DNA from 3 places in the Sporosarcina sp. FSL W7-1283 genome. Region 3 is predicted to be linked to each of the others. Evidence: riboswitches for the same ligand, from Rfam matches in the RefSeq annotation. Region 3 holds a riboswitch; each other region holds the start of a gene.
The links. Region 3 has a riboswitch for S-adenosylmethionine ahead of MKY93_RS14710 (methionine ABC transporter ATP-binding protein). Riboswitches for the same ligand answer to the same signal wherever they lie in the genome.

Region 1 (10,838 bases), 840 kb from region 3:
GCGTGTTAAAGCGATCAAGACAGGAAATCCGCTTGATCCTTCAGTAATGATGGGAGCACAAGCATCTACGGAGCAAATGGAAAAAATCCTGTCTTACATGGATATCGGAAAACAAGAAGGCGCAGAATGTCTTGCAGGCGGAGAGAAAAACGAACTGGAAGGCGACTTGAAAGATGGTTACTACGTGAAACCTACTGTGTTCAAGGGTGATAATAAGATGCGTATTTTCCAAGAAGAGATCTTTGGTCCAGTCGTGGCGGTTACGACGTTTAAAGATAAAGAAGAAGCACTTGAAATTGCCAATGATACGCTATACGGCTTAGGGGCAGGTGTCTGGACGCGTGATATGAATACAGCATATCGTTTTGGACGCGGCATTCAAGCTGGCCGTGTGTGGACAAATTGCTACCACGCATATCCTGCACACTCTGCATTTGGAGGTTATAAAGCATCCGGTATCGGCCGTGAGAACCATCTGCAGATGTTGGCTCATTACCAGCAGACGAAAAATATGCTAGTGAGCTACGATGAAAGTAAGCAAGGATTCTTTTGATTGAAATAAAACGCATCTGTCTATAGGATCCGACGTGAAATGGAGGAATTCCCATGCCAGACCGTGTAATTGCAACAGAAGAAGCATTAGCTCTCATTGAATTGCTGAAAAAGAAGCATGGACCGTTAATGTTTCATCAGTCAGGCGGTTGCTGTGATGGATCTTCCCCAATGTGCTATGAAGAAGGAGATCTGCTCATCGGTGATCAAGATGTATTGTTAGGACGTATCGGCGATGTGCCTTTCTATATGATGAAAAGCCAGTATGAATATTGGAAGCATACACAAGTAATCATTGATGTAGTGGAAGGTCGCGGAGGTATGTTTTCGCTTGAAGGAGTGGAAGGGAAACGATTCCTTTCTCGATCACGTGCATTTACGGATGAGGAATATAAGCAATTGACTTCATGATAAAGGCCTTCCGGTAACGGAAGGCCTTTTTTACGCGATAAAACGCTGGCGCTCTTCAGGAGTCGGCAGCATACAAGACAATTCTTTTTTACCGAACCATTTATAACGATTCGTTGCAATATAGTCATATGCGCGGTTGCGGATTGCTGACGGCACGACTATGAATAGGAAAGCTAAATGCCAGAGTCCGTCTAGCTTTTTTGCGATACGTAAAGCGGCACTTGATTTTGTATACGCTTTCCCATTTTCGATTAAAACTAAACTGTCGACGTTGTCTGGAATCTGGTATTGTTTTCGAAGTTCTTTCCCTACGTCGTCTTGCAAGGAAGCGAAGGAAAAATATCGATACGGATCACGTTTAATAATGAACTGTACGCTCGCATCACAAAAGTTACATTCGCCATCAAATAATACAATTCGATTTCGATTCATACAAACTCTCTCCTTCAATAAATAGGTTATATCCTACTATACCCATTCCTAAGAATCTTCACGCACATATAATATATGGAGTATTTTTATTTATCAAAGTATGGCGTGTGATCAGTAGTGAATTGGCTGGTTTTGTCTTGTGAACTATCCAACAGAAAGGATGAAAAAGTATGGGTCGTCAATTTGTTAATCCGGCTGAGCTGGATTTGCGTCGTGATCTTGACTTTTTAGGCTCTTTGAATATGGTAGACGAAGGTGCTCCATCCCAATGTCCAGTAAATGAATGCAAACTAATTATGAAGCAATTGGAGTCAATTGAAAAAACAAAAGGATATGATCGATCAGTGAATCCTCGTCAATGTGGTTAATGCAGTATTGGAGCGATTCAGACCGCCAAATATAGGCGGAAGGATTGCTCTTTTTTAATTGATATCAATAAATTTCCACATCCCCACGGCGCTAGCCCGTAATAATTCTGTAGGCTGGCATGTAATAGGGTATAGGAGGTGAGAAAATGATGATGAATCAAGGACAATATCCTGGTATGTCAGGACAATTCCCAGGAATGCAGGGGCAACAACCAGGTTTTCAGATGCAGCCAATCGTTTGTCCAACACAGTACCGTTATAATGATTGCTTTTCTCCGCAAGAAATTCCTTATATTCACCCGATTGTGAACGTTAATCGCCATAACGTAGTAGGGGTACCGCAACATTATTATACAGAGACAACTCAGGATGTTATGGGCTCTATGATAATGCCAGGCAGAGGACCTTCTCATGGACATGGACATGGAATGTGGGGCGGCGGAGGATGTGGCCGGCGCAGAGGTTGCTGCCGTTAATCGTTCATCAAGGAAATGAAAACCGCTGTCTCCAATTAATCGGAGACAGCGGTTTTATTTTGCTTTAGTTATTCTGTTTCCGTCGCTTCTCGTGGTTGACCAGCGGTCTCGGCTTTTGGTTATATCCAGTTGCAGGCGCCAGCCTCTCGGGACGTTTCGGACTTACCGAAAAGGCAAAGCACGCCTTTTTATTAAGCCTTCCAACGCCTGTCGAGGCTAAACGGCGCCTTCCACATTTGGTTACATCCAGCTCCGACGGCTAGCCCCTCGGGACACTTCAGTCTTAAAGTAAAGGCAAAGAGCGCCTTTAATTTAAGCCTTCCAGTGCCTGTCGGGACTGACCAGCCGCCTCCGCTTTTGAATACATCCAGTTGCAGGCGCCAGCCTCCTCGGGACGTTTCGGTCTTACCGAAAAGGCAAAGCACGCCTTTTTGGTAAGCCCTCCAACGCCTGTCGAGGCTACATGGCGCCTTCCACTTTTGTTCATTCCACGTTAAAGTATCTTGCGTCTGGGTGGGCGAAGACGATAGCGGATACGGAGGCTTCGGGTTCCATCATGAATTCTTCTGTTAAGATGACGCCATGGTCTTCAGGTTTGATCAGTCCGAAGAGTTTGGCTTGGTCTTCTAAATTTGGACAAGCAGGGTAGCCAAATGAGAATCGCTGACCTTGGTATTTTGCAGCGAACCGTTCGCGCATTGTGAAGTCCGTAGGGTCTGGGAATCCCCATTGATCACGGATCTCTTGGTGAATACGTTCAGCAAAGCCCTCTGCCAATTCTAGAGCAGTTGCCTGAAAAGCATGGCTTTCTAGGAACTTCCCTTGTTCTTTCAGCTGGTTTGCATAATCTCGAACCCCTTTACCCGCAGTAACTTGCATGAAGGCCACATAGTCCATTTCCCCACTGTCAACTGTTTTCAAGTAGTCCGCCAGACAAAGGAATGGTTCTTTTTCTTGGCGGGGGAATGTGAACCGTTCAATTTCTGTTTTCGCATCTTCTGGATCGTAAATGATTACGTCGTCACCGTCTGCCTGAGCAGGGAAGAACTGATAAATACCTGAAGCGGTTAATTTATCGGATTGCAGGAAGCTTGTGACCATTTCATGAAGCTGAACAGCCCGTTCTTCTTTCTTTTCCAGCATTTTATCGACATTTCCGCGTAAGCCTAGATGGTGGCCGATCAGTGTGCGCATGTTCACGTATGGGTGTAAGTGAGCAACTGAATAGTCTTTTACAACGCGTCTGCGTAAATCAGTCGGCACGAATACAGGTACGTCGGTACGTACCGTTTTCACTGGTCGCGCCACCACTGCAACTGCAGTATTTCCGCGGCTTGCTTTAATCGCATCATTTGCTTCCCGCTTCTCAAGGCTTTCCTGTAATTCTTTCAGTAGTGCTCCTTTGTCTTCGCTTTGAAGACGGTTAGCCAAATCTAATCCTTGCATTGCGTCCTTGGCAAAAATAACAGGGCCATCGTATTCAGGCGCAATCTTCGTTTCTGTGAAACGTCTTGTCAGAGCAGCTCCACCGACCATAACAGGCAAATCGATTCCTGCTGCCTTAAAGTCCTGTGCCGTCAACACCATTTGTTGAGCGGATTTTACGAGCAATCCGGATAAGCCGACAATGTCTGGCTTTTCTTTACGAATGACCTCGATCAATGCCGCTGGGGTAACTTTGATCCCAATATCAATAACTTTAAAGCCGTTATTGCTTAGAATAATATCTACAAGGTTTTTCCCGATATCATGTACATCGCCTTTGACGGTAGCTAAGATAATTTTACCCTTCCCGCTGTCGTCTTCTTTCTTCTCCATAAATTGTTCGAGATAGGAAACGGAAGCTTTCATGACCTCAGCACTTTGTAATACTTCCGCTACGATAAGTTGATTGTCATTGAACAGGCGCCCGACTTCTGCCATCCCTTTCATCAATGGACCATTGATAATATCCAGTGGTGCATCGTATGTTTGGAGGGCAGCCTCTAAGTCAGGAATTAAGCCTTCCTTCGTTCCTTCCACTACATAGTAGGCAAGACGTTCGGGAACAGTTTTCGGGATATCGTCTTCAGTTTTTTCTTTTTTCTTATCTCGATAAAAATCTGCAAAATCCGCTAATGTCTCATCTGTTGTCGTAAATAGCAAATCATTAGCTAGTTTGATTTCTGCTTCTGGGATGGAAGCATAGCGTTCTAATTTTTCTGTATTGACGATGGCGTAATCCAAGCCAGCTTGCGTGCAGTGATATAAATACACTGCATTCAGCACTTCACGACCAACAGGGGGCAAGCCGAATGAAACGTTACTGACACCTAGCGTGGTCAGCGTACGCGGTAACTTTTCCTTAATCAAACGAATGCCTTCAATTGTCTCAACAGCTGAACCGATATACTGCTCATCTCCTGTACCGACAGGGAATACAAGCGGATCGAAAATAATATCTTCGGGTGCAATTCCCCATTTATTTACGAGCAGATCATAGGAACGCAAGGCGATTTCCAGTTTGCGTTCTCTCGTAACAGCCATTCCGATTTCATCAATGGTACCAACCACCACTGCCGCGCCATATTTTTTCACGAGAGGCAAAACTGCGTCAAATCGTTCTTCGCCGTCCTCCAAGTTGATCGAGTTGATAATCGCTTTTCCTTGGGAATACTTTAATGCTTCCGCGATGACATTTTCGTCCGTTGAGTCAATTACTAGAGGGACTTTAACCTTTTTTACGACTTCTTTCATAAAACGCGTCATATCGATCAGTTCATCACGATCTGGATTCGCCAGACAAATATCGAGTACGTGCGCACCGCGTTTTACTTGTGCACGTGCAATTTCAGACGCTTCTTCAAACTTCTCTTCTATAATTAGCTTCTTAAACTTCCGTGAGCCGATAACGTTTGTACGCTCCCCAATTAATAAAGGACGCAATGTGTCATCATATAGCAAAGGTTCAATACCTGAAACGGCATGACCAGGTTCTATTTCAGGCATTTGACGAGGTGCTTTGTCTTTTACAGCTTCTCGAATTGCTCGAATGTGCTCAGGTGTCGTACCACAACAGCCGCCGACCATGTTCAACCAGCCTTTTTCTGCAAATCCTTCCAGCTTCTTCGATAGGGATTCTGGAGACTCATGATAATGACCTTCTTCATCTGGCAATCCGGCATTCGGATAGCATGTCACATAGCTAGTTGCCAGGTCAGATAACGAACGTAAGTGATCCGTCATGAATTCTGGTCCAGTCGCACAGTTTAGGCCGACAGATAGGGGATTGACGTGTCCAATGGAAATGTAAAATGCTTCGATACTTTGACCTGCAAGTGTTGTACCCATCGGTTCGATTGTACCGGAAATCATGATTGGTACTTCGCGTCCTAGCTCTTCAAAGGCCTTTTTAATACCAATCGTGCCGGCTTTGACGTTTAGCATATCCTGACTAGTTTCCATGAGGATTAAATCGCTGCCAGCTTCAACCAATGCTTTCGCCTGCACGTAAAAATCATTAGAAAGTTCATCGAATGTAATGCCGCCTGTGACAGAAAGAGTCTTAGTCGTCGGTCCGATCGCCCCTGCGACAAAACGCGGCCACTCCGCAGTGGAATACTTTGCTGCACTTGCCTTTGCAATTTCGACAGCTTTAGTATTGATTTCATGTGCACGATGTCCTAGTGCAAATTCATTCAGAACAAGGGGAGTGCCGCCAAATGTGTTGGTACAAATGATGTCGGCTCCTGCCTCTAGGTACTCATCATGAATCTTCTCCAAGATATCAGGTCGTAAAACGTTTAAATATTCATTACAGCCGTCGTAATCTTCGCCTCCAAAATCTTCTGTTGAGAGGTCCTCCGCCTGCAGCATCGTCCCCATCGCGCCATCAATGATAAGGATTCGTTTGTCTAGTTGTTCTTCAATAGGATGTCTCTGCATGTGATAATTCGCTCTCCTTCTGCTTATCTATTTGTTTAATGTAGTCATGTAGCTCAAGTGTCATGTCGTAACGGAGGAATGGTGTGATCAAATACAGTCCGTTAAAGTATTGCGCTGCTGTATCGATCAGCTCCTTTGCGATCTGAATTCCTGTTTCAGTGGCTTTTGCTCGGTCGTCGCCACAGGCGCGCATCCGTTCAAGCACTTCGTCAGATAGTTTAATGCCAGGCACTTCATGATGCAGAAACTCTGCGTTGCGAATATTTGTCAAAGGCATAATACCTATGAAGATAGGTGTATCTAGATGTTTTGTAGCCTCATAGACGTCAATAATCTTTTCTTTTGTATAGACAGGTTGCGTTATGAAATAATCTGCACCTGCTTCAATCTTTTTCTCCAATCGCTGAACAGCCCGGTCCAATACTCGGACATTCGGATTGAACGCAGCTGAAACTGAGAAGTTTGCTTTTTTACGTAATGGTTTACCGGAGAATGAAATCCCTTCATTCAACTGTTTGATTAACTGCAGCAGTTCCATACTCGATACATCGTAGACGCTTGTTGCGCCAGGGAAATCACCAACTTTCGTCGGATCACCTGTTACAGCCAGAATATCGTGGATGCCTAACGCGTCAAGCCCCATTAGATGAGATTGTAACCCGATCAAGTTGTGATCTCGACACGTTAAGTGGACAAGAGGGCGGATATTGTGCTGCATTTTAATGATGGAACCCATTGCCATATTGCTGATCCGAGGGGATGCCAATGAGTTATCCGCCATCGTTACGGCATCAACACCTGCATCGTAAAGTAAATTGGCACCTTTAATATAATCTTCTGTCTCTAAATGCCGTGGTGTGTCCAATTCCACAATGACCGTACGTTCTGTTTTGGCTTTCTCGTGGAGCGGTTGATGTTTTACCGGGCCGGCTTCCTGAATAACGATTGGCTTTGTTGGTTCTACTACTTTCTTGGTGATAGGAGACAATCCCGCTAATCGAGTTTTCGCTGCTTTAATATGTTTAGGAGTAGTTCCGCAACACCCGCCAATTAACCGTACACCTTGATCACGCAGCAATACTGCAGCTCGCCCGAAGTACTCAGCTTCAGATTCATAGACAATGCGGCCATCTTCCACATCCAGTAAAGATGCATTCGGATAAGCGGATAAAAATGCATTTTCCGGCAGTTTCACATTTTCAAAAGCTTGGATTGTATGGTAAGGCCCTAAGCGGCAGTTTACACCGACTATACTTGCACCTAGTGATTCCAGTTGATGCAACGCGTCATTCAATGAAAGTCCGTTTTGCAAAACTCCAGGATCGTGCATGGAGACTTGCGCAATTAGCGGAACATCTGTGATTTGACGAAGTGTTGAAACGACGGATGATAATTCTTCGAAATCATAATACGTTTCGAGTAACAGTCCGTCTGGATCTCCAGTCAATAATGCGTTGGCCTGTTCAAGGACTACTTGCTTTACTTCATCGAGCGATGCATCACTTTTGCGAATTCCACGCAAACCGCCGATGGTACCAAGCACAAATTGACCACCTGGTGCAGCAGCCCGCTTTGCAATTTGGATTGCTGCTTTATTGAATTCCGTAACACGGTTTTCCAATCCATAACGAGCCAATTTCACTGCATTGGCACTGTATGTATTGGTCTGAATAATATCAGCTCCCGCCTCGATATAGTCGTGGTGGATTTTCTCTATAATTTCAGGTTTCTCTATATTTAATTCCTCATAGCAATAATCGATCCCATATGAATACAAAATAGTTCCCATTGCCCCATCTGCTGTCAGGACATTTGTTTGAAGTTTCTCCAGTAATGACATCATCAAATCCCCCTTTGTTTTCTCTAATCAAAAAAAGCCTTCAAGTAAATAGAAGGCTTTGTAATCGCAATGACCAGTTCCCTCTCATCTTTCAGTGTGCCATTTCGGCATACTGCTGGAAGTAGCACCTTGCCCATCGGCTGGTTGCTGAAGCGTCTTTGGGCCAGTCCCTCTGCTTCTCTTGATAAGATATGATTCTTATTAAATTATTTCGATAATTCTAACCATATCATAGCGGCTTTGTAGGTAATCGTCAAGTGAATGTTTGATGAAGTTCTTGAAGACCGGAGTGCGCATAGAGAAATTTACTGAAACATGGTAAAATTAAAGGAGTAACTTGAAAAGGTGAGGAATCATGCAGTTTTTTAAATACTCCATTCCGATAGCGGCACTTGTCGGCACGCTTGCCTGGATTATGTTGGAGAATAATTATGAAGAAGTACCGTGGGATTCGCGTGTTTGGATTACCTTTGGCGCCGCTGCATTAAGTGGTGTACTTGCTTTTTTTCTTTTCAGGAAAGAAAAAGAAGACAAAGTCGATAAAAAGAAATAGGAGCTGCCCGAGAAGTCATGTTCATCTGACTTCCCGGGTAGTTCTTTTTTTGCAGAGAAAGCATTTTGTTCATTCTAAGAAATTGCCAGCAGGGGTAGATGTGGGTCTTGTCTGTTTCTTTCTGCCTTATTGGATAAGAAAAGGGTGTCATTCCTTACATATAAGATGTTCCATAAATTATTAGTTAACTTAAATTAAAAACGAGTTGACAATTAATGAGTCAACCATTACTATTTTTATAGTAACTCAAAATAGAAAGAGGTGTCATGATGACGACAGCTTCGGAAGGACGTCCGCAAAGTAAATTCAGTACATTGTCAATTGTATATAGTGGAATGTTTGCTGCTTTAATGATGATTGGGGCTAATATCACTTCTTTCATACCATTTTTAGTAGTCGGGGGAGTACCTATTACATTGCAGACATTTTTCGCTGTTTTGTCAGGATTGTTATTGGGTAGCCGTCTTGGTGCATTGTCGATGACTGTCTATATGATGGTCGGCCTTGCAGGGGCTCCTGTATTTGCTAAGTTTCAAGGTGGATTTGGCCAAATCTTAAGCCCGACATTTGGTTTTATCGTTACTTTCATCTTGATTGCTTATGTAGCAGGTAAAATCGTGGAGCGTAAGAATACACTGCCATCTTATATTATTGCATCACTTGTTGCGACAGCAATCAACTATTTATTGGGTACGAACTGGATGTATGTCGCCTATAAAGTTTGGGCTGCGGCGCCAGAGGTGTTTACGTACAAAATTGCATGGCTTTGGATGATTCCTCCATTACCGAAGGATATTGTGCTAGCCGTACTGGCGGGAATATTCGCATTTAGAATTTCAAAACATTTGAAAGTGAGGCATTCATTTTGACGAACTATCAAAGGCTGGCTGACCAAGTTTTGAAAGGTCACGTATTAACAAATGAGGAAGCGCTTTCAATATTAAATAGTCCGGATGAAGATTTGCTGTTGCTGCTTCATGCGACGTACTCGATCCGATCCCATTACTATGGAAACAAAGTAAAACTTAATATGATCATCAATACGAAGTCGGGGTTGTGCCCGGAAAACTGTGGCTACTGTGCCCAGTCGATTGTGTCAAAAGCACCGGTTGAAAAGTATGCAATGATGAAATCAGAAGAAATATTACAAGGTGCAGAGCGAGCTGCTGCAAATAAAGCGGGCACTTATTGTATCGTGGCAAGTGGACGAGGACCTCGGGCTAGTGAGCTTGAAATCGTTATTGATTCCGTCAAGAAAATTAAAGAGAAACATAAAGGAATGACCGTTTGTGCATGTTTAGGCATTCTGAAGCCAGAACAAGCCGCACGCTTGAAAGAAGCAGGTGTAGACCGATACAATCACAACTTGAACACCTCTGCCGAACACCATGAAAGCATCACTACATCGCACACATACGATGATCGTGTAAACACAGTAGGACATGTAAAGGAAGCGGGAATATCTCCTTGCTCTGGCGTAATAGTCGGAATGCGTGAAACAAAAGAGGATGTCATTTCCATGGCACACAGCCTGCGGATACTCGATGCAGACTCCATTCCAGTCAACTTCCTGCACGCCGTGGATGGGACGCCGCTAGAAGGGACCTCTGAACTGGATCCGCGCTATTGCTTGAAGGTACTTAGCCTATTTCGTTTCATCAATCCAACAAAAGAAATACGAATTTCGGGTGGACGCGAAGTGAACCTTCGCAGCCTTCAACCACTTGGCTTATATGCTGCAAACTCTATCTTCATCGGTGACTATTTGACAACATCGGGTCAGGAAAACGACAAAGACCAACAAATGTTAGAAGATATGGGCTTTGAAGTGGACTTGGAACCATTGAAGAAAGAACCTATGACTATATAAGAGAGATCTAACCGCGCAGACAGCTTGCGTGGTTTTTTTCGTTCAATGAAAAACATGAAAAGATCTTGAATAATCCTCCATGTAGAGAGACAGCCTAACGCAAGACATGCAAAAAAATCAAACATACATATTAAAACAAATCAATTGCATCTCACGCATTTTCTGCGATACAATCAAGTCAAAGATAGTCAAAGTCAACTAAGAGAACGAGCAGAAACGAGGTGACGAGATGCGGAACATTTCTGACATTATTGAAGGGTATTTGAAGTCCATTATCGAAAAGGAAGACAGTGCCTCTGTTGAAATCAAACGGAATGAAGTCGCCGAGAAATTCCAATGTGTTCCTTCGCAGATCAACTACGTAATCAAAACTCGCTTCACAGTCGAGAGAGGCTACGCAGTAGAGTCAAAA
Region 2 (10,838 bases), 260 kb from region 3:
ATTTAGGTTTAGGAGAAGCCACTTTGACATCTTTTTTCGTCGCCTTCTCTTCGCCCGGCTTAAGCATTATGCTCAAGTTTCCATTCGTTTCGAAAATCGCATAATTGACATCTTTCATGGAAAAAACGGCTTGTTCCCGAAGCATCATATTCAATTCATTGAAATTCAAACGCAGCTTACTTAACGAGCCTTCCACAATCTTTCCATCCTGAATTACGATGATTGGCTTATCATCCAGCAGGACACGTAGTTTTTTTGATTTAAACGTTAAATAATTGGCAAGTATCGTCAATACTGCCCATAGGATCATACCATATAACCCATTTAAGAACGGCGTCTCGGACTCCCCTGCCAAATTGGCGGCAATCGAACCGATCGTGATACCTGTCACGTAATGGAAGAAAGTCAATTGAGATATTTGTTTTTTTCCCATGAACCGGGCCAGGATCAGAAGGACGATAAAGGAAATAACAGTCCGCAAAGTCATTTCCCAAAAAGACAGCTCCAAAAACTCATCCATATTCACAACGCACACCTCCATTGAGTGGAGTATGTGTGAAATGCGGGAAACTATACTTTCATAAGCTTATTTCAATCCCAAACGTATGGCGTTGCTTGATAGACATAGTAGTTCAACCAGTTCGAGAATAACAAATGTGTATGTGAACGCCAAGTATTCATTGGTTCTCTCGTCGGATCATCATTCGGGAAATAATTTTCAGGTACATCAATATCCAATCCCTTTTGGACATCTCGCCCGTATTCTTCAGCCAATGTATGTGCATCATACTCTAAATGTCCTGTCACCATTATGTTTTTTTCATCATTAGAAATCACAATGAATGCACCCGCATCATCCGATACAGATAGCAGTGTCAAATCCGGATGCTTCTCAATTTCTTCTATGGAAACAGCCGTGTGACGTGAGTGAGGAGCAACAAATACATCGTTAAATCCTCTTGCCAAATTGACTGTTTGGTCCGTGATATCGTGAGAAAAAATCCCAAAACATTTCTTCGGCAACTCAAACTTATCAATGCCGTAATGATGATAAAGTGCGGCTTGCGCGCCCCAACAAATATGCAAGACAGAGGTCACATTGGTTTTTGTCCACTCCATGATTTTCTCTAATTCCTTCCAGTACACTACGTCTTCAAATTGCATATGTTCAATAGGTGCTCCTGTAATAATCATGCCGTCAAACTTGCGCTCTTTCACGTGTTCGAATGTTGTATAAAACGTTTCCAAATGAGTTTGACTGACATTTTTGGAAACATAGGTCGCCGTATTTAAAAACGTCACGTTTACTTGCAAAGGCGTATTACCAAGTAATCGTAATAATTGAAGTTCTGTTTTTTCTTTTTCAGGCATTAAATTCAGAATCAAAATGTTCAGCGGCCGAATATCTTGCTCCGTCGCCCGATCTTCATCCATGATGAAGATTTTTTCTTTCTTCAGTAACTCACCTGCAGGTAATTGTTTCGGTATATTAATCGGCATATTTCTTCCCCCTTGGCTATTCATTCGGCCTGTTTTTACAAAATAAAAAACCTCTTTTCCTGTAGATAAGAAAATGAAGGTTTAGGACCACAGTTCTTATCTCTCAAGACAACAATCTTGTTGGAGGTAGCACCTTCCTGTTTACACAGAGGTTGCTGAAGCTTCATCAGGCCAAATCCCTCAGCTTCTCTTGATAAGTAGTATTTAGTTAATATCATTTCACGAAAATGATTTACTGACTATTATAACATTAATAAACTAATTGTATAGTCAAATTTTCAAATAGTTCTGCTCATTCCAATCTCGTAAATTGTAGACCGGAAATATTTGTGTATAATAGGAACTACCAACTACTTTTTAAAGGAGGAACTCATGAGATCTTTAGGCATTGTTCGCAAAGTAGACCATCTTGGCAGAATAGTTATTCCGAAAGAACTACGCAAATCTTTGCAATTAGATAAAGGCGATCCCATTGAAATTTTCGCAGAAGAAGATCGAATCATTTTGAGAAAGTATCAAGTGAATAAGGCATGCTTCATTACTGGTGAAGTAACGAACGAAAACAAAGAACTATCAAACGGATTATTCATAAGTCCTCAAGGCGCGAAAATCCTTCTCGAACAATTACAGGATTATGTTTAAATAATAACAAGCCAACCATCTCCTCGGATCGTTGGCTTGTTAGCATACATCAAAGTAATAAAATTTGGTTGACTTCAGAGTGAAAAGCGGAACAAGTGAATATAAGTTTGTAGCCCGGAGATTGGCTCCCCGCGGAAAGCCATCCTCCCGGAACCTGGATCAACGGTTCTTATACCCACTCACCCTCTGCTCACAAACTATTGATAAACTCTTCAATCTCCTCTTTCGTCTTGCGATTCTTACTGACAAAACGGCCTGTTTCCTTGCCTTCACTGAATGCGATAAAGCTTGGGATGCCAAATATATCGAGCTGAGTGCACAAGTCAATAAACTCATCTCGGTCGACATAAATAAATTGGTACTCGGAAAATTCCGTTTCCAGTGTTGGTAAAAACGGCTCGATCACTCTGCAATCAGGACACCAATCTGCAGAAAACAAGAAAATCACTCGCTCTTCTTGCTTCAATTGTTCGAATCGCTCGAAGGACTCTAAGTTTTTCATCTTACATTACCCCTTTACTTGAATAGTATGGCACTACTATAACATTGATTGGCATATATCTTCTCTTCTCACGACTTATGGTATTTCCTAATACTCCATAGTAAAAGTTACTTATAATCCGCTTTTATCTCTCAAACACGAACGTTCACAAATCATTCAATAATTTACGTTCGCCTTTATTAGTTTTTCATTTTTTTCCGAAAAGTAATTGACAATTACTTTTGACGTGTTATGATTAGTTCAAATTTAATACACGCAAAACAATTTTGACGAAGACATACCTTCCTGTAAAAGAATTTTCTAGAGAGCTGATGAATTGGTGAGAGTCAGTAAATTCTTGGGATGGCGGCACTTCCGAATTGCTTGGCTGAATAGTTCAGTAGGCCAATCCGTCACATGCACGTTACGCATGCTGAATGAAGGCTGCTTTTGCAGCAAAACAAGGGTGGTACCGCGTTAGTTTATTGAGCTTTTCGCCCCTTACGTATGTAAGGGATGGAAGGCTTTTTTATTTTTCCTAAAAGGAGGTAAGCATAGAACGTACATATGGGATCAACTCTATAAAATTCATTTTGAAAACTTTACAACAATAAAAACTACTGAAGGAGAGAATGATTATTATGGCTTTTAAAGTACTTATTAGTGACCCACTTAGCGAGGACGGTATTTTTCCATTACGACAAGCAGAAGGTTTTGAAATTGTGATCGATACAGATTTGACACCTGACCAACTGAAGGATCGGATCAAAGGTTTTGATGCTCTTCTAGTACGTAGTCAGACAACTGTTACGAAAGAATTGCTAGATTCTGCTGATCAATTGAAAATTATTGGACGTGCAGGTGTAGGTGTCGACAATATCGATTTGGACGCAGCTACAGAAAAAGGGATTATCGTCGTCAATGCTCCTGATGGAAATACAAATTCAGCTGCTGAGCACACGGTAGCTATGATGATGGCGATGGCTCGTAAAATTCCACAAGCATTCAATTCACTGAAGAACAATAAATGGGACAGAAAATCATTTCTCGGTGTAGAGCTAAAAGACAAAACATTAGGGATTATCGGACTTGGCCGTATTGGTGCAGAAGTTGCCAGACGTGCGAAAGGTCAACGTATGAATGTCATCGCGTACGATCCATTCCTAACTGAAGAAATCGCAAAGAAATTGGGTATTGAAATTGGTACGGTAGATGAAGTATTAGCAGCTGCTGATTTCATTACAGTACATACACCATTGCTGAAAGAAACTCGCAGAATGATCAATAAGGAAGCATTCGAAAAAATGAAAGACGGTGTACAGATCATCAACTGTGCCCGTGGTGGAATTATTGACGAAGATGCATTATACGATGCGATTGTCGCCGGAAAAGTAGCAGGTGCGGCACTAGATGTATTCGAGGAGGAACCATTCCTAGATCATAAGTTACTGACTTTGCCTGAAGTAATTGCTACCCCTCACTTAGGTGCGAGCACAATTGAAGCACAAGAATCTGTTGCTGTAGACGTAAGCCGAGACGTCGTCAACTTCTTGACAATCGGATCTGTCCGCAACCCAGTGAATTTACCATCCGTTTCTCGTGATGTTTTAGCGAAAATCGAGCCATTCTTTGACCTTACTGAAAAACTGGGTATGTTCTTATCACAAATCCAAAACACAGTCATCGACGAAATCAACATCCAATATGCAGGTGAATTGGCGAATTACGACGTGCGTGCATTGACTCGTAATACAGTGAAAGGTTTGTTGAAGCGCAATCTTGGCGAAACAGTCAATGATGTAAATGCAAGACTGTTGGCTGATCGTTACGGCATCAAAATAAATGAACAAAAAACGACGACAGCTAGAGGTTTCATGAACTTGATCACAGTGGAAGTTGTTACGGCAAAAGGCATCCGCAAAGTAGCCGGTACCCTTCTAAATGGTCTCGGGCCACGTATTGTGAAAGTTGATGATTATGTAGTTGACGCAATTCCACAAGGTCACTTGTTGTTCATTCGCCATAAAGACCAACCAGGCGCAATCGGACGTGTAGGTACATTGCTTGCGGAAGAAAATATTAATATTGCAGCGATGCAAGTGGGACGTTCTGCTGAAGGTGGAGACGCGATCATGATGTTAACAGTCGATCATCACGTTGAGTCTGCTTCTGTTGCACGCGTCAAAGAAGTTCAAAATATCCATGATGCAAAAGCTATTGATCTATAAAAACACAGGAAAACCAGCTGACATTTTGAAATGTCAGCTGGTTTTTTCACGTCCGTGTGACAAAAAAATCAAAGCCCATAGCAGTCAATATACCGAAAACGAGACACCAGAACGCGATACTGATCGCAGACCAAACGGCTGTCTTCACTTTATTGGCACCGAACACTAAACCGATAAACGCAGCGATATGTGTACCGATCAGAATGGGACCTGCAATTGTTAATACGGGTAATCCATATGTATTCATGATTTTTTCACCACGTTGCAATCGTTTTGAATTAACTCTTCCTTTTTTCTTATTTCTTCGTTCGATCCAGTCATTGATTTGCTGAAATCCGAGAATCAACAGAAGGATAGTCGCCATATTGCCTATAAATGCGAGGAGCATTACCCAAGTAGGTGACAGACCACTAATTATGCCAACGGGAATGACGAGCATAATTTCAATCCAAGGTATGGCCGCTCCTAAAAAAACTAAGATATATTCCAACATGCTTACCTGCCTCCTTGCTAATTGAACAGCTAGAGATTAGTATAACAGAATCGGAAAACCGATGAGAAGCAAGCCTCATCGGTTTTCTAGTCCAGACAGTATAGGAAACAAACCTTCTAAATGGTCAATTTCAAATGTTGGTTTCACTTCGTCGCTTGATAGTTTGTTTTCACGATTGATCCAGACGTTTTTCATTCCAACTCGGCTGGAACCGAGAATGTCGGTCATTAGATTATCACCGATCATCAATGCTTCATCGGCAGTCACACCGCATGTATCCAATACATGTTGGAAGATCGAAGCATCAGGTTTTCCTTTGCCGAATGCTCCAGATACAATAATATGATCAAAATACGGTGGAATCTCCGGAGAAATCGTCAATTTGATCTGCTGCAAACTAGGTGAACCATTTGTCAATAAAATGAGCTGGTAATCTCCCTTTAGGCGATCGAGTACTTCAAACGTCTCTTCATATATATATGGATGCTTTTTACGCTCTTTCGGAAAGAGCTCTGCCAATTCCCTGCCGAACGCTTCATCCTCTATCCCTAATTTCTTCAAACCTCGAATCCATGCTTCTTTTTGGTATTTTGGAATGATTCCTTTCATCTTTTGAAACTCTTCACCAGGATCGTCGAACACGCCCCACAACCCTTCAAATGGATTAATTCCGATATTTTGTGTATGAGGAAATGTCTCATAGGTCGCATATAATTCTCGCGCCTCTTCACGTACAGCTTTCTCTAACTCCACTGGGTTGACCCCGTTCTTTTTCGTCGCATACTCGCATGTTTTTTGAAATGCTATCGCAATACTCTTTGCATCCCAAATGAGCGTATCATCCAAATCAAAAATAAGTGTTTTAATCATCTTGCCAGCCCCTTTCTTATATACATTCAGTAGGTATATCCACTTTTAATTATACACATTAAACAATAAATTTGTTAGTTTGCCCGGTATCTATTGCGCATTGCAGATAAAAACCTTAAACTTTTATGCATAGTTATCAAGAAGGAAGGGAATCCCATCAAATAGGAGGTGAGTCCCGAATGGCACAACATTATTTTATCGGCATCTCGATTGCCACTCCCATTTCTGAAATAGCTGAACACTTTCGCTCCAAGTACCAACTGGCTGAAAGATATAAAGTAATCCCGCACGCTGATGACCTTCATATCACCATGCGCTATATAGGAGAGCTAGGTGAAGCCACTAAGTCTTCGCTTGAGCCTTCGTTACAAGAGATCGCAGAGGCAAATACCAGCTTCACTACTTCTGTTACAGGTTTGTCCTTTTTCGGATCGCCTTACGGACCGCGCGTTGTCTACCTTTCTGTTGAGGCGGTGGGAGCTTTGGAACATTTACAAAGACAGATTGCAAGGCGCACAGAAAATATTCTTGAATTAGAAAAAGACAATCGTTTCGTTCCGCACATCACGATTGCAAAGAAACGTAAGACTGCGGATAAGATCCAGTTATCTAAAGAAACGATTACTCCAGTCCAAATTGATATAGAAGGATTCACTTTATTTAGAATTCATCCTAACGTACGGCCATCTTACGAATCAGTTGCCTATTTTCCATTTAAAAAGAGCTGATTGCCTGTTCGCAATCAGCTCTTTTCTTTCATTTCACACTCGAAAGCGTCCCATATCGCTCTGCAGCCGTTCTGCCAACTCCGCCAAAGTTTGAGAACTAGATGTAATCTCCTCATTCGCCGCCAACTGTTCTTCTGTAGCAGCGCTTGTGGACTGAGCTTCAGCTGAAGCCTGGATAGCGAGTTCCTCCACTTGTTTCGCTCCCCCAGCGACTTCAGTGGTCATTGTACGGATTTCTTCGATTGCTGTGGAGACAGTGGAGATTTTTTCACTCACATCTGTAGTTGCATTTTCAATGTTTACAAATACGGCACTGGTTTTTTCTGTAGATGTTAAACCTTCTTCCACACGCTTCCGTCCAGCTCCAGTGCTGTCGACCGCTTTCGCTACATTCAGAATCATCGTATCGATCATCCGTCCGATTTCTTCAGCTGACCGCTTGGACTGCTCTGCCAAATTCCGTACTTCTTCCGCAACGACGGCAAAGCCTTTTCCATGCTCTCCTGCGCGTGCTGCTTCAATAGCTGCATTTAATGCTAATAAATTTGTCTGTTCCGCAATAGCTGTAATCATACGCGTGACATTCCGAATATTTTCGGAGTGCTCCGCCATATCATTAATGATTGTAGTGGATTCCCCTATAGTTTGGCTGATTGTTTTCATATCAGCCGAAAACTCCTCCATTAATAAAGAGCCTTCTTTCACTAATTTCGATACTTCCCCGGAGGATTCCAGCATCTCTTCGTTATCATCTGTAATTCGGTCAATCGCCGTCATCATTTCTTGCATGGCTAGGGTTGACTGACTGACAATTTGTGCTTGCGAGTCACTTGTCTGCAAGTTCTTTTCCGAAATTTCAGCGACCATTTCAGAAGCAGCCAAGCTTTCCTCTGCACTTGCAGATAATTCTTCCGACTGGCCAGCTAGCTGGGTGGCAGAGTCCCTAGCACGCTGAATGATGCCTCGTAAATCTCTAACCATTATATTCAGTGCAGTGGACATTTCACCGATTTCGTCACGATTTTTAACAGTTACCTCTTCCACAGCAAAGTTTCCACTTGATAATTCGGATATCGCCGCTGTCATCTTGCCGACCGGTCTAGTAATCAGTCTACTAATAATAATTGTGATAGCTATACTTGCTATGATGCCTATAATTAATAAAATTCCCGTCAAATTAATGGCGATAAAGGTATATCTTTGTACTTCTTCCTCTAGTTTTTCTTGTTCTTCCCGTTGATGTTCAATCATTACTTGTATATTATTCGTAATAATATCCTGATAAATCGCGCCGTTTACACCTACTTGAATGGCTTTATCTCGCTTTCCTTTTTGTACCTCTGCTATCATATTACGTATAACGCCATCGTAATTTACTGTAGCAGCGCCAATTTCAAGCATCGCTTTCTTCATCTCTTCATTATGTATAATGCCTTCTAAAATCTCCAACCGCTCTTTATTTTTTTGTTGTGCTTTCTCAATTCCATCCACATAGGAAGGATTTTCATAAAGGACGTATCCGCGTATATTACTCGACATTAAATTCTGATCTTTCAGTTGTTGCTCCAATAAAACAACCTTTTGCATTCGATCGTCAATCAAATAACGATACTTTTCATTGACATTTTTTAAAGCCAAAAAACCTACTGCCCCAATTAAGATCATAATGACCACAACACTTAAAAAGCCTGTCCATAACTTTTTCCCCACCGTGAACTTCACTAATTCCATCCCCTTCTGTCAGATATGCGAATACTTAGGCATAATTGCTCAAATCTTTTTAATTTATTATAGCGTAATAAATTGAAAAGGTATATAAGGAATAGATTGTTTATGGGAAATTAGAACCTCTCACTTCAGTAAATAATCAGATGTCTTCACTTAATTTCATTTATAATTCATTCAGTTATTTATGCAACTTAACAAATTGTTTTTTAATCCTAAGCTCATTAAAAGCAAACGAGTCTTAGAAATGAGCTGGAGTTTCGCAATCGCTACTCAGTTCTCTATCTTTGCATATTATATATTCATCGTTTCGGCCGCAGTTAACCCATAATTTTCTTCAATGACTAACCTTATACCTTCCTTTACTACCGCAACCATTTCCACCAATTGCTCGGCAGTCGTTGCAAGAGGTGGCATCAAAACAATCACATCACCTAATGGCCTAGTCAATAAGCCCAATTCGCGCATTTTCAGGGTAGACCGATATGCGATGCGTCTTTCAAATGAGAACGACTCTTTTGTGTATCGATCCTTAACGATTTCTATTCCGACCATAAGTCCACACTGACGTACATCTCCAACATGCGGCAACTCTTTTAGATCAGCAAGCAGCTCCGTCAGCAATTCTGCTTTATCAGACGCTTGTTGAACTAATTGTTCCTTTTCAAATATCTCCAAGTTAGCCAGTGCTACAGCGCATCCTAGCTGATTCCCCGTATATGAATGACCATGGAAAAATGTTTTCATTTCTTCATGCTTTCCATAAAAGGCGTTATAGATTTCTTCTGTTGTAAATGTTGCGGCTACTGGCAAATAACCACCCGTCAGACCCTTCGCTACCGTCATGATGTCCGGTTGAATACTTTCATGCTCCACAGCAAACATTTTTCCAGTACGGCCAAAACCCGTCGCCACTTCATCCACAATAAGCAACACATTGAATTCCTTGCACAATTCCTCTACACCTTTCAAATACCCAGGTGGCATTGTATTCATTCCACCCGCACCTTGAATCATCGGCTCCAAAACCATGCCAGCAATTTCTTCATGGCGTTCTTCAAAAAGCAAGCGCAACTTGTGCAGACTTTCATCACGTACTACCTGTTCGTCATTAGACGGATGTCGGTATACTGCTGGAAATGGAATAACAAGCGCATCAAATAATAAAGAAGTATATACCTTATGATACAGCTCGATAGATCCAACACTCATTGTACCGACCGTATCCCCATGGTACCCATTACTCAACGTAACGAATTTCATCTTCTGGCTAACACCCTTGTTTTGCCAATACTGATAGGCCATTTTCACAGCAATTTCCACGGATGTCGCTCCGCTATCCGAATAAAAAACACGCGTTAACCCTTCAGGCACTAACTCGATTAATTTTTCCGCTAATAAAATGGATGGAACATTTGCAGCTCCTAATAAAGTCGAATGGGCAATCAGCTGTAACTGCTTTTGAATCGCTTCATCTAGTTCTTTCTTTTGGTGACCGTGTACATTCAACCACAAAGAAGAATTTCCATCCAGATACGTTTTACCGTATATATCTGTGACCCTTACGCCTTCTCCGCTTTCAATGATCAATGGATCTTGCTCATAATCGGACATTTGCGTAAAGGGCAACCACATATATTGTTTACTTTTTTCCAATAATTGATCTGCTTTCATTTCTTAACGCCTCCCGTAATCTGTTCATGTCCCAATTTCGATAGCACTCTATTCTCTTAGACGGATCCCTCAGTGTGTCGTCTACATTTTTCAGATGAGGAATCACTCCAATGATCGGGATTCCAGTCAACTTACTGATCATTTCACCATTATCATGAATGATTTCTTTTTCATCTTGTTGTAAATCGTTGAGCAGTACCCCTGCAATGGGGATTTGTCTAGATTTCAACGTATTTATGGTGAGCACCGAATGATTGATCGTCCCAACACCCGCTCTTGAAACGATCACGACTGGTGCGTCTAATTCTTCCATCCAATCGATCATGCAATAGCCGTCTCCAGTCAATGGAACATATAATCCTCCAGCCCCCTCTATAACTACCCCTTCAGCTATTCCACCTAATTGTCTGACTGCTTCACTGAGACGAGTCGGTTGAATTTCTCTGTCTTCGATTAACGCAGCCAAATGAGGTGAGCAAGGTTTTTGGAATAAATAT
Region 3 (10,838 bases):
TCAATGAACATATCCATCCGTTTACAGTCCGGGCACCAATCTGCTTCAAATTTTACAAGGACCGGATTGTCACTAGCTATAATGTTATTGAATTCTTCTGTCGATTTTATTTCTTTCATGTATGCTCGCCTCCATTCATATGATAGTGTACAATGTTTTGAAGTAGTTGGGTATTTTATTGCTTCTTTCAATACATTTTAAAAAGTCTGATTAAATACGATTTAAATATTGCGAAATAGTTTCAAATGATTTACACTAGTATTTATAAGCAACGCGTATTTTTTTTACGCTATAAATGAATGAGTGTTCATTCAAAGATAAAGGGAGGATTGCACGTGACTTATCAAATTAGAAAAGCGGCAGTTTTGGGATCTGGTGTTATGGGTTCTGGTATTGCAGCACATTTAGCCAATATTGGGATTCCTGTTCTTTTGCTGGATATCGTACCACCGAAATTGGGTGCCGATGACGAAGCGAAAGGTTTAACGTACGAAGATCCGAAATTCCGTAATAAGTTTGCAGCTACGGCATTGGACAAATTGTTGAAACAAAAACCAGCTCCTCTGACAACAAAGAGAAATCTATCATTAATTACTCCAGGGAACTTTGAGGACGACTTGGAACGACTGCAAGAAGTAGATTGGGTTATTGAAGTAGTCGTTGAAAACTTGGATATTAAAAAGAGTTTATATGAAAAGATCGAAAAAGTAAGAAAGCCAGGCACGATCATTTCTTCTAATACATCGGGGATTAGCATTGAAGCAATGGCAGAAGGACGTTCGGAAGATTTCCAAAAGCACTTCCTTGGTACACATTTCTTTAATCCACCAAGATACTTAAAATTACTAGAGATTATTCCAACGCAAACTACAGCGCCTGAAGTTGTAGATTTCATGACGACATTCGGTGAAAATCGTCTCGGTAAAGGCGTAGTTATTGCAAAAGACACTCCGAACTTCATTGGGAACCGCATTGGGACCTACGGTTTGCAAGTGACATTGCATGAAATGCTGGAACGCGGTTATTCGATCGGTGAGATTGATTCTGTTACGGGGGCATTGATTGGACGCCCGAAATCGGCAACATTCCGTACATTGGACGTAGTTGGACTAGACACATACGCGCATGTTGCGAAAAATGTCTATGATCAAACGACAGGTGAAGAACAACGAATTTTTGAACTGCCCGACGTTGTTACGAAAATGGTCGAAAATGGTTGGATCGGTGCAAAAGCGAAACAAGGTTTCTATGTAAAAGAGGGTCGCGAAATTTTAGAACTGGATCTCAAAACCTTCGAATATGTACCTACGCAGAAAATGAAAGCGTCTTCAATTGAAATGGCGAAACAGCAAAAAGGGCTTGCCAATAAAGTGAAGACATTGATCTACGCAAAAGACCGTGCAGGTGAAATTTTGTGGCACACATTGACACCTGCGATGCTGTATGCCGCTGAACTTCATGGTGAAATCGCAGACGACATTGTAGCGATTGATAATGCGATGAAGTGGGGCTTCGGCTGGTCACAAGGTCCATTTGAAATTTGGGATGCAATCGGTGTCCGTAAATCCGTAGAACTGTTGAAAGAACAGGGGAAAGAGATTCCTACTTTTGTTCAGTCATTACTAGACAAAGGCTATGAAACTTTCTATAAGGAAGAAGACGGAGATCTCTACTATTTCGATGGCGCAGAGTACACACCAGTTCAAATGAATGAAAAGGCGATTGACTTGAAGCGCTATAAAAAGAAACATGGTGTCATCAAGAAGAACTCAGGCGCTAGCTTGATAGACTTGGGGGACGGGGTGGCATTGTTAGAGTTTCACTCCCAATCCAATGCAATCGGACTGGATATCATTCAGATGATCAACTTCGCGGTGGATGAAGTGGAGAAGAGCTACAAGGGACTTGTTATCGGAAATCAGGGGAAAAACTTCTGTGTCGGTGCAAACCTCGGGATGATTTTGATGGAAGCACAAGATGACAATATCTTTGAACTCGATTTCGTTATTCGTTCATTCCAGAACGCAATGATGAAAATTAAATACAGCGGTAAGCCGGTCGTGGCAGCGCCTTTCCAAATGACGCTAGGCGGCGGTGCAGAAGTTTGTTTACCAGCAGCTCATATCCAAGCTTCTATGGAAACATATATGGGGCTTGTGGAAGTCGGAGTCGGTTTGATTCCTGGCGGCGGCGGAAACGTCAACCTATATCAGAAGCATCTGAAAGGGTTGCCGAATGGTGTGCCAATTGATTACCAAAATATTGCCAATAAAGTATTTGAATCCATTGCGATGGCGAAAGTTTCAACGTCTGCTGATGAAGCGCGTGAAAACAACTTCTTGGACTTTGCGGACGGAGTGAGCGTCAATGCGGATCATCAGATTTACGATGCCAAGCAAGCGGCACTTTCATTGTATGAGGCAGGCTATGTGCCACCGAAAAAGACGCAAGTTCCCGTCACGGGCGACTCAGGCTACGCGACATTGCTGTTAGCTGCGGAAGGAATGTATCTATCGGGTTTCATTAGCGACCATGACTTGAAGATTGCCAAGAAGCTGGCATATGTTATTTCGGGCGGCAAGGTTCCATTCGGTACGCGTGTGGATGAGCAGTATTTATTGGATCTCGAGCGCGAAGCATTTTTGAGTTTGGTGGCAGAGCCGAAATCACAGCAGCGTATGCAGCATATGCTTGTGAAGGGCAAACCGTTACGTAACTGATGAGGAAGAGGATAAAGGAGGAAACAGAATGCGCGAAGCAGTAATTGTAGCCGGTGCTCGAACACCGATTGGTAAAGCTGGAAGAGGTTCTTTGGCAACTGTCCGTCCGGATGATCTCGGGGCGTTGACGATAAAGGAAACATTGAAGCGTGCAGGAGGATACGACGGGCCGATTGATGACTTGATCATGGGCTGTGCGATGCCTGAAGCAGAACAAGGAATGAACATAGCGCGTAATATCGGCGCACTTGCAGGGTTGCCAGATACGACACCTGCTGTGACGGTTAACCGTTTCTGTTCATCAGGCCTGCAGTCGATCGCTTATGCAGCGGAACGAATTATGCTTGGTCATTCGGAAGCGATTCTCGCAGGCGGCGTAGAGTCGATGAGTATGGTACCGATGATGGGCAATACGATTCGCCCGAACTTCAAATTAGCAGAAGAAGCGCCGGAGTATTATATGGGAATGGGCCACACAGCGGAACAAGTGGCGCAGAAATACGGTATTTCACGTGAAGATCAAGATGCGTTCGCAGTGGAATCACATAAGCGTGCAGAAGCAGCGATTAAAGAGGGCAAGTTTGTCGATGAAATTGTACCAGTCGAAGTGGTCAAACGTTTTGTTGATGCTGAAGGGAATTATCAGGAAAAGAACGTATTGTTCGAAATGGACGAAGGGGTACGTCCAGGAACGACAACGGAAGTACTAGGCAAGTTGCGTCCAGCATTTAATGCGAAAGGTTCTGTTACAGCGGGGAATGCTTCTCAGACATCTGACGGAGCAGCGACTGTCCTGTTAATGGATTCCGAAGTTGCGGAGCAGCGCGGATTGAAACCGCTAGCAAAATTCCGTTCATTTGCGGTAGGCGGTGTCCCACCTGAAATCATGGGAATCGGGCCGATTGAAGCGGTTCCGAAAGCATTGAAGATTGCGGGTCTGTCTGTTGAAGATATCGATCTTTGGGAATTGAATGAAGCATTCGCATCCCAATCACTCGCGGTCATTCGCCATCTTGGGCTCGATACGAACAAAGTGAATGTCAATGGGGGAGCTATCGCTACGGGTCACCCGCTAGGTGCAACGGGCACGGTGTTGACTTTGAAATTAATCAATGAATTGAAGCGTCAAGGCAAACAGTACGGTGTCGTCACGATGTGTATCGGTGGCGGAATGGGTGCTGCAGGGGTATTTGAAGTTTTATAAACAAAAAAATGGGAGAAACAGGGGGAATATATATGACAAAAGCTATGGAGGGAATTAATATGACAGAATTCGTTAAAGGTGGAGCGTTTTTAACAGAGGACCTGAGTGCAGAACGCGTATTTACACCGGAAGATTTTACAGATGAGCAAAAGATGATTGCAAAGACAACGGAAGAGTACGTTAAAAATGATGTAGCTCCTTTAATTGATAATCTGGAAAATCACGAGTTCGAACATTCTGTGAAACTATTGAAAAAAGCCGGAGACCTTGGACTGCTTGCAGCGGACATCCCAGAAGAGTACGAAGGGTTAGGTTTGGATAAGATTTCATCTGCATTGATCGCTGAAAAAATGTCATTAGCAGGAGGTTTCTCTATCACACACGGCGCTCACGTAGGAATCGGTACATTGCCAATCGTTTTATTCGGTAATGAAGAGCAAAAAAAGAAGTACTTACCAAACTCTGCAACTGGTGCTAAGATTTCCGCATACGCCTTAACAGAGCCAAGCTCAGGATCGGATGCCCTTGGAGCGAAAACAACTGCAAAATTAAACGCAGCGGGTACGCACTACGTCTTAAACGGTGAGAAACAATGGATCACGAACTCTGCATTTGCTGACGTATTCGTTGTATACGCTAAAGTGGATGGCGACAAATTCACAGCATTCATCGTAGAGAAGGAATTCCCAGGTGTTTCAGTAGGTCCGGAAGAGAAAAAAATGGGTATCAAATCATCTTCAACTCGTACGCTAATTTTGGAAGATGCAGAAGTGCCTGTAGAGAACTTGCTGGGTGAAATTGGCAGAGGTCATATTATTGCATTCAACATCTTGAACATTGGTCGTTATAAATTGGGAGTAGGAACAATCGGAGGTTCGAAACGTTCCCTTCAGTTGGCTATTGAGTATGCGAACCAACGTAAACAGTTCAACACACCAATTTCTTCATTTAACTTGACGAAAGAGAAGTTTGGTACGATGGCTTCTATGCTTTATGCAACAGAAAGCTTGATCTACCGTACAGTAGGTTACTTTGAAGAGCGCAATGCTGCAATGAGCCTGGAAGAGCAAAAGGACGGTAAAGCAGTGGCGGCTTCGATTGCAGAGTATGCGATTGAATGTTCCATCAACAAAGTCGTTGGTTCTGAAGTACTTGATTATATCGTGGATGAGGCAGTTCAGCTGCACGGCGGCTACGGCTTCATGCAGGAATATGAAGTAGAACGTATTTACCGCGACTCCCGTATTAACCGTATTTTTGAAGGAACAAATGAAATCAACCGGATGATCGTACCGGGTACGTTCATTAAGAAAGCAATGAAAGGCGAATTGCCATTATTGCAACAAGCACAAGGACTGCAAGAAGAGCTGCTCATGATGATGCCTGAAGAAGTGGGCGACGAAGCGTTGGCTCAAGAGAAAATGCTTGTGAAAAATGCGAAGAAAATCGGTATTTTAGTGGCAGGACTTGCAGCGCAGCGCTTTGGCACAAAGCTTGAGCAAGAGCAGGAAATCCTTGTGAACATCGCGGACATTGCGAATGATCTCTTCGGGATGGAATCTGCCCTGTTACGGACGGAGAAAGCGATTAATAAAAACGGTGAAGAAAAAGAAAACCAAAAATTACTTTACACACAAATCTTCTGTCAGGAAGCGTTCGCACGCATCGAAGCAGCAGCGAAGGAGACACTACTTGCAGCTGTGGAAGGCGACAACCAACGTATGATGCTGTCTGCATTACGTAAGCTGACACGTAATAATCCGTATAACTTGATTGCGAAGAAACGTGAAGCTGCTGAGAGATTAATCGAGGCAGAGAAGTATATCGTTTGATAGTTGAACGATGAAAGAGCCCTGTCCGGAAATGATCTTCCGGGCAGCTTTTTCAATTTATCGCCGAAATAGTTTTCCGACGATCATAAACGAATCGCAGGCGCTCATAAATTCTGGCTGTCTATCATACAAAGTGTTCGGCCGCTCATACACAGCCTTCATGCGCTCATAACATCACTGAACTTGATCATAAAGCTAATCAAAGCGCTCATAGAGTGATTAAATCCAGGGTAGATCAAACTCTGTTCTCTGCTCAACGCCTCCTGTCAGTTCATGATTTATCGGAAAACCTTTTTGCAATGGGCGAGGACCAAGCAATTCAAACATCTTTTTGCTATACTGACCAAAAAGGGGGCACAAAAATGACAGTTACATATTATGGCTATCCGAAATGCGGAACGTGCCGCAAAGCAAAGAAATGGTTGGAGAATGAAGAGATTTCATTTGAAGAAGTAAATATTGCTGAACAACCGCCAAGTGAAGAGGAACTGCGAATGATGATCGCAAACTCCGGATTGGAATTGAAAAAGTTCTTCAATACGAGTGGCATGAAGTACCGAGAGCTTCAATTGAAGGATAAACTGCCTAACATGACAGACGATGAAAAGGTTGTTTTACTCGCTTCAGATGGCATGTTGCTCAAGCGTCCGATTGTTACAGATGGCCAGCGAGTGACGGTAGGTTTTAATGAAGCAATATTCGCAGAAACATGGCAAGGATGAACATAGAATCTTGTCTTTCATACGGATCTATGGCAAACTAAATAGAGATAAACTATTACAAATGTTGGGGGTTAAGACATGAGCACACCAAAAGATTTGCGTTATTCAGAAGAGCACGAATGGGTAAAAGAAGAAGACGGTAAATACCGTATCGGGATCACACATTTCGCACAGTCTGAACTAGGGGATATCGTATTCGTTGAGCTTCCGCAAGTTGGCGATGAAGTGAAATCAGACGAGCCTTTCGGTAGTGTTGAATCAGTGAAAACTGTTTCTGAATTGTATGCTCCATTGACTGGTAAAGTCGTAGCAGTAAATGAAGAGCTGGAAGATAGCCCCGAGCTTGTAAACGAGTCTCCGTATGAAGGCGCTTGGATGATCGTTGTTGAAGTTGCTGACAAAGCTGAGCTTGATGAATTAATGACAGCTGAACAGTATGAAAAAATGACAGCTGGGGAATAAAAAGTAAAAGCGCTGGGAACATTCCAGCGCTTTTTTACACTATGAGGAGGAACGTGGATGAATCCGAAAGTACTTATTGTGGAAGGCAGTACCGACCGCAACCGGCTAAGACCAATGCTTGCGGAGCCGGTAGATATCATTTGTACAAACGGCACGATCAGTTCCTATCATATTGAAGAACTTCTGGCGCCATACGAAGAGCAGGAACTTTTCATCTTTGTGGATGCGGATGTTTCAGGTGATACGATCCGCAAGTTGTTCAAGCAGCTCTATCCAGAAGCAAAACACTTATATACAGATCGACTGTACCGGGAAGTGGCGACAACGCCGATCAAAGTGTTAGCGGGCATTTTAGTCGCAGCTAATTTCAAGATACATTCCAACTATTTGGCAGGTGGGGCATATGGATAATTGGACGATTGAAGATTGGGAACGCGAACAGGCGGCGGAGCAATTGGCCGCTTTTTATTTATTTACTCCGATGTGCGGGACGTGTGCAGTTGCATCTAAAATGCTGACGGTGATTGAAACACTGCGTCCGGAGCTGACAATTGGTAAAGCAGATTTAAACTACGTCGTGCAATTAGCGGAAGACTATAAGATAGAAAGTGTACCTTGCTTGCTTATTCATCGCTCCGGGCAACCGATGGAAAAGATTTATGCATTTCATTCCGTTCCTTATTTACTGGAAAAGCTGAGTTGACAATGGAAACGGAAGTATGGTATAAGTAGTACAATCAATTGAATATCAAGACTCTTATAAAGAGTGGTGGAGGGAAGTGCCCTATGAAGCCCGGCAACCGTCACATATGTGAAATGGTGCCAAGTCACTCAAAGCGAATTGCTTTGACAGATGAGAGAATGGAAACGTACATAACGATTCATACGTTCTGCCTTTCTGCTTATCTGCAGAAGGGTTTTTTTATGATCAAAAGCGGAAAGCGCCGTTAAGCCTCGGCAGGCACTGGAGGGCTTTACGACAAGGTGAGTTCTTTGCACCTTTTCGTAAAGACTGAAGTGACCCGAGAGGCTGGCGATTGCAGCTGGATGTGATCAAAAGCGGAAAGCGCCGTTAAGCCTCGACAGGCGTTGACGGACGGAAACGAGTATAATGGATTTATTGAAGGTGGTGCAGGAAATGATTCAACTAACAAACGTTCAAAAGACATTCCAATTGAGCGGTTCAGAAATTGTAGCAGTGGATGATGTAACATTCACGATTAAAGAAGGAGAAATTTTCGGCATCATTGGTTATAGTGGTGCCGGGAAAAGTACATTGATCCGGTTGTTGAATGGTTTGGAACAACCGACTTCAGGAAGCATTGTGATCAATGGGCAAGAAATGACGACGCTGAAGGGCGCGAAAATGCGAAATGCGCGTCAGAAGATCAGTATGATATTCCAGCACTTCAACTTGCTGTGGTCAAGAACTGTTGAAGAAAATATTGCGTTCCCTTTGGAAATTGCAGGCGTGAAGAAACCAGAACGTCAGCGCAAAGTGAAGGAACTGATTGATCTGGTCGGTTTGACAGGACGGGAGAAGGCGTATCCCGCGCAATTATCCGGTGGACAGAAGCAGCGTGTCGGTATTGCACGAGCGCTTGCTAATGACCCTGAAGTGTTGCTTTGTGACGAAGCGACTTCTGCACTGGATCCTGAAACGACCAACGCGATTTTGGATCTGTTGACGAATATCAATGAACGTCTCGGTTTGACGATCGTCTTGATTACACATGAAATGCACGTTATTCGTAAGATTTGCCATCGTGTAGCGGTCATGGAAGCAGGGAAAGTCGTAGAAATCGGCAGTGTCCTGGATGTCTTCCAATCCCCGCAAGCGGATATTACGAAGCGTTTTATATCTCAGGTGACGGATACAGGAGACACGGACGCAGCGGTGGCACATCTTCAACAAGAGACACCTCTTGGAAAACTCGTGAAATTGGCGTTTATCGGGGAACGTACGGAACAGCCGGTGCTTGCAGAGTTGATTCGAAAGTTTCCGGTCGATGTCAATATTGTTCAAGGAAATATCTCGACAACGCGTGACGGCGCATACGGTACACTCGTCTTGCAGCTTGTAGGTGACGTGGCGGTCATTGATGAAGCCATCGCCTACTTACATGCCAATGAAGTAAAGACGGAGGTGCTGGCAAATGATTGAACAGTGGTTTCCAAATGTTAATTGGGAGAAAATGTGGACGGCTACTGGAGAAACGCTGTACATGTCAGCGTACTCTACCTTATTTACATTTGTGCTCGGCATCGGTCTTGGTCTGCTGTTGTTCCTGACAAGTCCGGGACAGTTGTGGGCGAATAAAATTACGAATGTCATCACAGGTGCTTTCGTTAATATCTTCCGTTCCGTGCCATTTATCATTTTAATTATTCTATTGCTTCCGTTAACCAATTTATTGATCGGAACGATGCGCGGTCCTGATGCTGCGCTGCCGGCTTTGATTATTGGAGCTGCACCGTTTTACGGACGGATGGTACTTATCGCGTTACAGGAAATCGATAAGGGAGTCATTGAAGCCGCACGTTCGATGGGTGCGCGTACTTCTACGATCATCTTCAAAGTTCTGTTGCCTGAATCGATGCCCGCGCTCGTGTCAGGAATTACGGTTACTTCCATTGCACTTGTTGGCTATACTGCGATGGCAGGAGTAATCGGTGCGGGTGGACTCGGGACACTTGCTTATTTGGAAGGTTTCCAGCGTAATCGAGGAGACGTGACGTTGATGGCAACAATCTTAGTGCTCGTCATAGTATTTGTCATCCAATTTATCGGTGACTTCATCGTGAATCGTTTGGACAAGAGGTAAAGGGATTGCCGGAGGCTTCCTTTTTGGGAGCCCCTGTTAACCATATAAAATTTATAATGGAAAGGGAGAAATGTGAATATGAAGAAGTTTTTATTCGGTCTATTCGCGGCAGCTTTAGTTTTAGCACTTGCAGCATGCGGAACAAAAGACGATAACAAGACAGGCGGCAATGCAGCAGATGGGGATGCTGATAAAGAAAAAGAAGAGAAAACGACGTTAGTAGTCGGTGCATCCAATACGCCGCATGCTGTGATCCTAGAAAAAGCAAAGCCTCTTTTAGAGGAAAAAGGCTATGAACTGAATATTGAAAGCTATACAGATTATGTACTTCCAAATAAAGATTTGGAGGAAGGAGTACTGGATGCAAACTACTTCCAGCACATTCCATACTTAGAAGGTCAAATTGCTGACTTCAATTATGATTTCGTCAATGCAGGTGCAATTCATATTGAGCCGATTGGAGTCTACTCTAAAAAGTACAAGACTCTGGAAGAACTTCCTGACGGTGCAACCATTCTGATCAGTAACTCTGTAGCGGATCATGGTCGTGTACTTGCAATGCTTGAAGAAAAAGGTTTGATCAAGCTGGCTGAAGACGTAGAAAAAGTTAAAGCTGAAGTGGAAGATATCGTTGAAAATCCTAAAAATCTAAACTTCGATGCAAACTATGAAGCAGCTTTAATGCCTCAGCTTTATAATAATGATGAAGGTGATGCTTTGTTGATCAACTCAAACTTTGCGATCGACGCTGGCTTGAATCCATTAGAAGATGCGATTGCTTTGGAAGATAAAGAATCTCCATACGTCAATATTGTTGCAACGAGAAATGGCGATGAAAACAGCGATGCGATTAAAGCGCTGATCGAAGTACTGACATCCCAAGAAATTCAAGACTTTATTTTGGAAGAATGGAAAGGCTCAGTTGTTCCTGTGAAGTAAGGTTGTGAAAGCCGATAGCGAGTGTAGCTATCGGCTTTTTTTGTACAAAAAAAACAAACAAACTCTTCTTTATTGATTCGAATTGTGGTAAAGTTATTTTGTTTCAGTAATACAGATGTGTATTTGAGGAGGAC

Region 1: another riboswitch for S-adenosylmethionine. It lies ahead of MKY93_RS19145 (bifunctional homocysteine S-methyltransferase/methylenetetrahydrofolate reductase); the one in region 3 lies ahead of MKY93_RS14710 (methionine ABC transporter ATP-binding protein).
Region 2: another riboswitch for S-adenosylmethionine. It lies ahead of metA (homoserine O-acetyltransferase MetA); the one in region 3 lies ahead of MKY93_RS14710 (methionine ABC transporter ATP-binding protein).

What each region holds. Positions count from the first base shown of each region.
Region 1 covers NZ_JBBOOL010000001.1:3,644,892-3,655,729, reverse strand. The annotation lists gene adh (aldehyde dehydrogenase) at 1-553, shown strand, start outside; gene MKY93_RS19170 (DUF779 domain-containing protein) at 607-963, shown strand; gene MKY93_RS19165 (thiol-disulfide oxidoreductase DCC family protein) at 994-1,395, opposite strand; gene MKY93_RS19160 (hypothetical protein) at 1,566-1,763, shown strand; gene MKY93_RS19155 (hypothetical protein) at 1,910-2,239, shown strand; gene metH (methionine synthase) at 2,723-6,163, opposite strand; gene MKY93_RS19145 (bifunctional homocysteine S-methyltransferase/methylenetetrahydrofolate reductase) at 6,144-8,003, opposite strand; SAM riboswitch class I at 8,085-8,194, opposite strand; gene MKY93_RS19140 (hypothetical protein) at 8,359-8,556, shown strand; gene MKY93_RS19135 (biotin transporter BioY) at 8,823-9,425, shown strand; gene bioB (biotin synthase BioB) at 9,422-10,426, shown strand; gene MKY93_RS19125 (CtsR family transcriptional regulator) at 10,656-10,838, shown strand, end outside.
Region 2 covers NZ_JBBOOL010000001.1:2,536,728-2,547,565, forward strand. The annotation lists gene MKY93_RS13085 (DUF421 domain-containing protein) at 1-520, opposite strand, end outside; gene metA (homoserine O-acetyltransferase MetA) at 592-1,500, opposite strand; SAM riboswitch class I at 1,594-1,700, opposite strand; gene MKY93_RS13095 (AbrB/MazE/SpoVT family DNA-binding domain-containing protein) at 1,873-2,142, shown strand; gene MKY93_RS13100 (thioredoxin family protein) at 2,333-2,644, opposite strand; gene serA (phosphoglycerate dehydrogenase) at 3,265-4,851, shown strand; gene MKY93_RS13110 (small multi-drug export protein) at 4,898-5,344, opposite strand; gene MKY93_RS13115 (HAD family hydrolase) at 5,420-6,214, opposite strand; gene thpR (RNA 2',3'-cyclic phosphodiesterase) at 6,394-6,942, shown strand; gene MKY93_RS13125 (methyl-accepting chemotaxis protein) at 6,976-8,664, opposite strand; gene bioA (adenosylmethionine--8-amino-7-oxononanoate transaminase) at 8,962-10,341, opposite strand; gene bioD (dethiobiotin synthase) at 10,310-10,838, opposite strand, start outside.
Region 3 covers NZ_JBBOOL010000001.1:2,800,765-2,811,602, reverse strand. The annotation lists gene MKY93_RS14750 (thioredoxin family protein) at 1-119, opposite strand, end outside; gene MKY93_RS14745 (3-hydroxyacyl-CoA dehydrogenase/enoyl-CoA hydratase family protein) at 336-2,720, shown strand; gene MKY93_RS14740 (acetyl-CoA C-acetyltransferase) at 2,749-3,924, shown strand; gene MKY93_RS14735 (acyl-CoA dehydrogenase family protein) at 3,957-5,756, shown strand; gene MKY93_RS14730 (arsenate reductase family protein) at 6,119-6,478, shown strand; gene gcvH (glycine cleavage system protein GcvH) at 6,557-6,940, shown strand; gene MKY93_RS14720 (hypothetical protein) at 6,998-7,351, shown strand; gene MKY93_RS14715 (thioredoxin family protein) at 7,344-7,643, shown strand; SAM riboswitch class I at 7,695-7,800, shown strand; gene MKY93_RS14710 (methionine ABC transporter ATP-binding protein) at 8,079-9,104, shown strand; gene MKY93_RS14705 (methionine ABC transporter permease) at 9,097-9,765, shown strand; gene MKY93_RS14700 (MetQ/NlpA family ABC transporter substrate-binding protein) at 9,844-10,704, shown strand.